Linked DNA regions of Labrys monachus. The protein of the gene in region 1 interacts with the protein of each later gene in a pairwise test. Links are inferred from orthologs where the notes say so. Each region holds a gene or a part of one and is shown on either strand. Other genes may lie near its edges.

Evidence for each region.
Region 2: the proteins of mntR (region 1) and J3R73_RS19900 interact in binary tests that used the Escherichia coli proteins (3 or more experiments, as listed by UniProt). The link is inferred for Labrys monachus from one-to-one orthologs.

The regions. Positions count from the first base shown.
Region 1 is NZ_JAUSVK010000001.1:3,688,374-3,691,417, forward strand. What follows is about bases 143-2,870. They hold mntR (manganese-binding transcriptional regulator MntR), read right to left. Parts: upstream 1,869-2,870; coding sequence 1,416-1,868; downstream 143-1,415. Other genes in these bases: J3R73_RS16750 (NAD(P)H-quinone oxidoreductase), read right to left, coding at 143-389; J3R73_RS16755 (SDR family NAD(P)-dependent oxidoreductase), read left to right, coding at 678-1,373; J3R73_RS16765 (Nramp family divalent metal transporter), read left to right, coding at 2,055-2,870. Also shown: more of J3R73_RS16750, read right to left, coding at 1-142; more of J3R73_RS16765, read left to right, coding at 2,871-3,044.
Region 2 is NZ_JAUSVK010000001.1:4,352,011-4,355,163, forward strand. What follows is about bases 25-2,861. They hold J3R73_RS19900 (methionine ABC transporter ATP-binding protein), read right to left. Parts: upstream 2,074-2,861; coding sequence 976-2,073; downstream 25-975. Other genes in these bases: J3R73_RS19890 (MetQ/NlpA family ABC transporter substrate-binding protein), read right to left, coding at 25-249; J3R73_RS19895 (methionine ABC transporter permease), read right to left, coding at 321-986; J3R73_RS19905 (hypothetical protein), read right to left, coding at 2,070-2,300; J3R73_RS19910 (hypothetical protein), read left to right, coding at 2,683-2,861. Outside these bases: more of J3R73_RS19890, read right to left, coding at 1-24; more of J3R73_RS19910, read left to right, coding at 2,862-3,153. UniProt on the Escherichia coli protein: Part of the ABC transporter complex MetNIQ involved in methionine import. Responsible for energy coupling to the transport system. It has also been shown to be involved in formyl-L-methionine transport.

The DNA.
Region 1 (3,044 bases):
GTTTCGGGCAGCGCGGCGGCATGGATCATGTCGAGGCCGGCGGGCACCGGCAGGGCATTGCTGGCGTCGACGAGGGCGTATTCGGCGTAGCCGCCGCCCGGGGTGAGAGCGCACACCTTGTCGCCGGGCCGCCAGCGCGTCACCGCCGCTCCTACCGCGGCCACCTCGCCGGCGACTTCCAGTCCGGGCAGGTCGGACGCGCCTTTCGGCGGCGGATAGGACCCGGCACGCTGGAAGACGTCCGGCCGGTTGACGCCGGCCGCCGCCACGCGGATGACGATTTCGCTCTCGCCCGGCCGCGGCACCGGCCTGCGCTCTGGGACCAGCACCTCCGGGCCGCCCGGCCTGCTGATGGCAATGGCAGTCATGGCGTCGGGCAGCTGTGACATGATATTTTCCTCAGACAATTCTTTGGGATGGGAGAAATTCCGAATGTAACGATCGATGGAGCCGCATCGCTGCGGCCCGCCGGATCCCCATGAAAGGTCCCGACACGCGACCGATGTCAACGGCTTCGTTCAGCCTCCGGCATGGAGACCGGCTGCGGGCGGTCTCCCGATCCCGACGCCGAGCATTCTGACCTGCCCTGCAAGAAAACCATCGTAACTCTCGCTTAGAATTCATCTTTACGCCGCCGATTGCCGGATCCAACGCCGACTTGAACAAGGAATAATCGCATGCCCTCTTCCCCTGTCGCCCTGATCGTCGGGGCTTCGCGCGGCCTCGGCCTCGCTCTCGCCGCCGAATATCTGAAACGCGGCTGGCACGTCGTCGCGACGGCCCGGGGCACCGGCCGGACCGCGCTCCACGATCTCGCCGACCAGTGGAATTCGAAGCTCGAGATCGAAACCGTCGACATCACCCGGCCCGCCGAAGTGGCAGCCTTGCGCCGGCGCCTGGCGCAGCGCCGGTTCGACCTCCTGTTCGTCAATGCCGGCGTCAGCAACGATCCGGGAGAGACGATCGGCGAGGTCTCGACCGAGGAGTTCATGCGCGTGATGATCACCAACGCCCTCAGTCCGATGCGCGTGATCGAGGCGTGCGAGGGCCTGGTGACGCCTGAGGGAACCATCGGCGTGATGTCGTCCGGGCTCGGAAGCGTCGCCAACAACGAAGACGGCGGATGGGAGGTCTATCGCGCCAGCAAGGCGGCGCTCAACACGCTGATGCGCAGCTTTTGGGCGCGGCATGCAAGCGAGGGGCGCGCCATGGTGATCATCGCGCCGGGCTGGGTACGGACCGACATGGGCGGCCCAGCCGCCAGCCTCGATATCTCCGAAAGCATTCCCGGCGTCGTCGACACCCTTGCGAGCCGCACCGGACATTCCGGCCTGGTCTATCTCGATTATCGCGGCAGGACAGTCCGTTGGTAGGGTTTCCTGGATCAAGAACTCAGGAGATGGCGGGGCGCCCCGCTATGTCCTGCCGAGAAAACGGGCGAAGGCGTCGAGCGTCGCCTTGCTGACGTGATGCTCGATGCCTTCCGCGTCGCGCCGGGCCGTGTCCGCGTCGATGCCGAGGGCGAGAAGAAAGCTTTCGACGAGGCGATGGCGCTCCCGGCTGGCGTCGGCGAGGGCCTGTCCGGCGCCGGTGAGGAACACGCCGCGATACGGGCGCTGCGCCACCAACCCCTCCTCCGCGAGGCGTTTGAGCATCTTGGCGACCGTCGGCTGCGCCACGCCGAGCCGGGCGGCGATATCGACCTGGCGCGCCTCGCCGCCGTCGCCGATCAGGTCGGCGATCAGTTCGACATAATCTTCGACCAGTTCGAGGCGCCTGGCCTCCCGAGCCTGGCGAAAGCTCTCCACATGCACGACGGCATCGACCAGACCCGCTTCTCCGGCCGAAGGCGCAGCAGCCCGCTTCATCTCGGCTCCCTCCTTGCGAATTCCGGACGCACCGACAGCCTCATAGCCTACCCGGCATGATTTTTCCAACTGCCCCAATGAAAGTGAGCCGGGGCGCTTGTCTATTGCCTTCTCATTGTATTATAGCATAAGCTATATTAAATAGGTTGATGTTGGTCCAAGACAGGATGGCCCGTGGAGGACGAAATGAGTAACGAGGCGGCCGGCAGTGCGCCGGCCTGGCGTTTCGAGGGGGACGGCAGTCGCCCCAGCCTCGGTTCGATGAATGCCAGCGTGCCCGTGCCGGCCGCAGGCCTGTGGCTGCGGCGCTTCTTCGCCTTTCTCGGTCCGGGCTACATGGTGTCCGTCGGCTATATGGACCCCGGCAATTGGGCGACCGATCTCGCCGGCGGCTCGAAGTTCGGCTACACGCTGCTGTCCGTCATCCTGCTGTCCAACCTGATGGCGATCGTGCTGCAGGCGCTCGCCGCGCGCCTCGGCATCGCCACCGGGCGCGATCTCGCCCAGGCCTGCCGCGAGCACTATCCCAAGCCCGTCAACATCGTGCTGTGGCTCGCCTGCGAACTGGCCATCATCGCCTGCGATCTCGCCGAGGTGATCGGCACCGCCATCGCGCTCAACCTGCTGTTCGGCATCCCCCTGGTCCTCGGCGCCATCATCACGGCGGTCGACGTCTTCCTGGTGCTGCTGCTGATGCGCAGGGGCTTCCGGGCGCTGGAGGCCTTCGTGATCGTCCTGCTGGTCGTCATCTTCGTCTGCTTCGGCATCCAGATGGTCCTGGCGGCGCCGGCGATCCGCGACATCCTGGGCGGCTTCGTGCCGCAATCGGCGGTCGTCACCAATCCCGAAGCGCTCTACATCGCCATCGGCATCATCGGTGCGACCGTGATGCCGCACAATCTCTACCTGCACTCGTCGATCGTGCAGACGCGCGCCTATGCCCGCGATCCCGAAGGGCGCCGCTCGGCGGTGAAATGGGCCGTCGGAGACAGCACGATCGCCCTGATGCTCGCGCTGTTCGTCAACGCCGCCATCCTCATCACCGCCGCCGCGGTGTTCCATCGCAACGGCCACACCGACATCGAGGAGATCGGCCAGGCCTACCAGTTGCTCTCGCCCGTGCTGGGCGTCGGCATCGCCTCCACCCTGTTCGCCGTCGCGCTGCTCGCCTCCGGC
Region 2 (3,153 bases), 660 kb from region 1 along the record:
GGCATCGAGGTCGCCCTTGGCCAGCGCCTCGTTGGGAATGGCGTAGTCCGAGAAGGTGATCAGCTCGATGTCGAGGCCGTCGCGGGCGGCCACCTTCCTGGCCACTTCCCAGATGCGTTCCTCGTCGCCGCCGATCACGCCCAGCTTGACGGTATCGGCGGCGAGAGCGGAGCCGGCAGCCCCAAGAGCAAAGACGAGGGCGAGAGCCGTGCCGGCGAAGCGCCGGCGGGTCGGAGAGAGGAGGGTCATGTCGAGATTTCCTGGCTGTATCTTTGGTTCATGACGGGCACTCGGCGGCCGGCGCCTCCGAAGCCCCGGGATCAGTCGTGTCTGAGGCGTTTGTCGAACCTTCTTGCAATGCCGTCGCCCGCCGACTGCACCCCCTGGACGAGAAGAATGAGGATGACGACGACGACGGCCATCACCTCCGGCATGAAGCGCTGATAGCCGTAGCGCACCCCGACATCGCCGAGCCCGCCGCCACCGACCACCCCGACCATGGCCGAGTAGCCGATGAGGCTGACGGTCGCGAGGGTGAGGCCGAGGACGATGCCCGACAGGGCTTCGGCGATCAGCACCTTGCGGATGATCTGCAGCGGCGTCGCCCCGAAGGCCCTCGCCGCCTCGATGAGGCCGGGGTCCACGTCGCGGATGGCGCCCTCGACGATGCGCGCGATGAACGGCGCGGCGGCGAGCATCAGCGGCACGACGGCGGCGGCCGTGCCGATGGAGGTGCCGACCAGCAGCCGCGTCAGCGGGATGATGGCGACCACGAGGATGATGAAGGGCGTGGAGCGGGCGGCGTTGACGACCGCACCGAGCACGGCGTTGACGGCCGGCAGGGCGAGAAGCTCGCCGCGCCGGCTGGTGGCGAGGAAGACGCCGACGGGCAGGCCCAGCAAGGTGCCGAACAGCACCGACAGGGCCACCATCACGACGGTGTCGCGCGTTGCGACGAGGATGACCGCGAGAATGTCAGGCGACATAGCCGACCACCTCCGCCTGGAGCTGCAGGGCCCTCAGCGCCGAGACGGCGGCCAGCCGGACGGCGGCCTCGCCCGGCATCGAGACCAGCAGCGCGCCGAATGGCTCGCCGGCGATCGAATCGATGCGGCCGGCCAGAATGTTGACGTCGATGCCGAGGACGGTGGTCAGCCGGCTGATCACCGGCGCCGTCGCGTGGGAGCCGCTGAAGGTGATGCGCAGCAGCGCCTGCCGGCCGGGACCGGGCTCGTGCGTCAGGCGCTGCGCGATGTCGGCCGGCAATTCGACGCCGGCGACGTTGCGCACGAAACTGGCGGTGGTGGCATGATGCGGACGCGTGAGCACGTCGAAGGTGCGGCCGGTCTCGATCAGCCTGCCGGCTTCGAGCACGGCCACCCGGTGGCAGATGTCCTTGACCACGGCAATCTCATGGGTGATCAGGACGATGGTGACGCCGAATGTGCGGTTGATGTCGGCGAGCAAGGCCAGGATCGAGGCCGTGGTTTCCGGATCGAGGGCCGAGGTCACCTCGTCGCCCAGCAGGATTTTCGGCCTGGTCGCCAGCGCCCGGGCAATGCCGACGCGCTGCTTCTGCCCGCCCGACAGCTCCGCCGGGTAGCGATTGCGCTTGTCGGCGAGGCCGACGAGGTCGAGCAACTCGCCGACGCTGCGCCGGATCTCCGCCTTTCCGGCGCCGGCGACCTCAAGGGGCAGCGCGACATTGTCGAACACGCTGCGCGAGGAAAGCAGGTTGAAATGCTGGAAGACCATGCCGATCGAACGGCGCAGCGGCCGCAGCGCCGCCTCCGCGAGCGGCCCGACATCGACGCCTTCGACCAGCACGCGCCCCGATGTCGGCCGCTCCAGCCCGTTGATCAGGCGTATCAGCGTCGATTTGCCCGCGCCGCTTCGCCCGATCACGCCGAAGATCTCGCCCGGCGCGACGTCGAGCGTGAGGTCGTCGATCGCGCGGACGGCGGGGCTGCCCCGGCGCGCCGCGAAGAGCCGGCAGACGCCGTCGAAACGCACGATCGGTTCGGCGGCGGGCAGCGGCAGCGACGCCGCCTCGAATCGCACCGGCGCGTTCACGCCACCATCTCCTCGAGCAGCGAATGGAGACGCCGGGCAAGCTGGCCGGACAGGTAGCGCTCGGCATCGCGGGGTCCCGCGAAGGTCATGCCGTTGTAGCGCCCGAAGCGGCGGCTGGCGGCATGGAAGGCAAAGCGGCGGGCCTGGGCCTCGCGCACGACGATACCGACGGCCGAGCCGGCAATTTCGATGACATAGGATTCGGATGTGAGAGCGGATTCGGACATGGGACCACCGCCACCGGAGTGGCGCTCCTCAAGGGAAAAGGGGAATGGGATCGGCTGCGCGCTTCAACAACAGCGCGCGCGACACCACATTCCGCCGAAATCCCCGGTCATCCTGCCCTTCCTCGTCCAGCCGGCATTCGTCATGGCCACTTCCCTGTCAACGGAGCCCACGACGTCTGCCGTGGCGCTTTAGCGTTTGATGACGCGGCGCAAGCTGCTCGCTCAAATGCCCGCGATCGGTCCGATAACGAGCCGATGCCGACAACATATATAGTCTACAAATTTAGTCAACTGTTGAATTGCGGCTCCCGCTTGTTTGTGCGCACCCGCATTGCGCGGCCCTGGCGGGAAGAGCATCGTTCGCCCGGAGAGGAGAACGCCCATGAAGAACACCGCGCTCATCGTCGTGGCCGCCGGCTGCGCGATCGCCCACGCGCCCGTCGCGACGGCGGGCGTCGCGCCCGAGGACCAGGCCTTCCAGAAGCAGATCTTCGGCCATGTCCTGGGCGCGAAGCCCGCCCATGCCTGTTTCAAGCGTGTCTACGCCGCCGCCCATCTCGCCCGTCATCCGGAGCAGAATGTCAGGACCATGACGCTGCTGGTCACCGGCAAGGTCGAGGATCCTGACCAGCCTTCCTATACGCTCGGCCTCGGCGTCACCTTCCGCAGGAGCGGCACCCATTTCGAGACGGCGGGTGATTGCGGCACGATCCGCGATGCCGCGAGCCGTGGCGCCAAGGCCAATGCCGTCACTTGCGGCGTCGATTGCGACGGCGGCAGCATCGACGTGACCCTGAAGGATGGCGCCACGGTGCTGGTCGCCATTCCCGACGGAGCCCGCATCTGGAAGGCC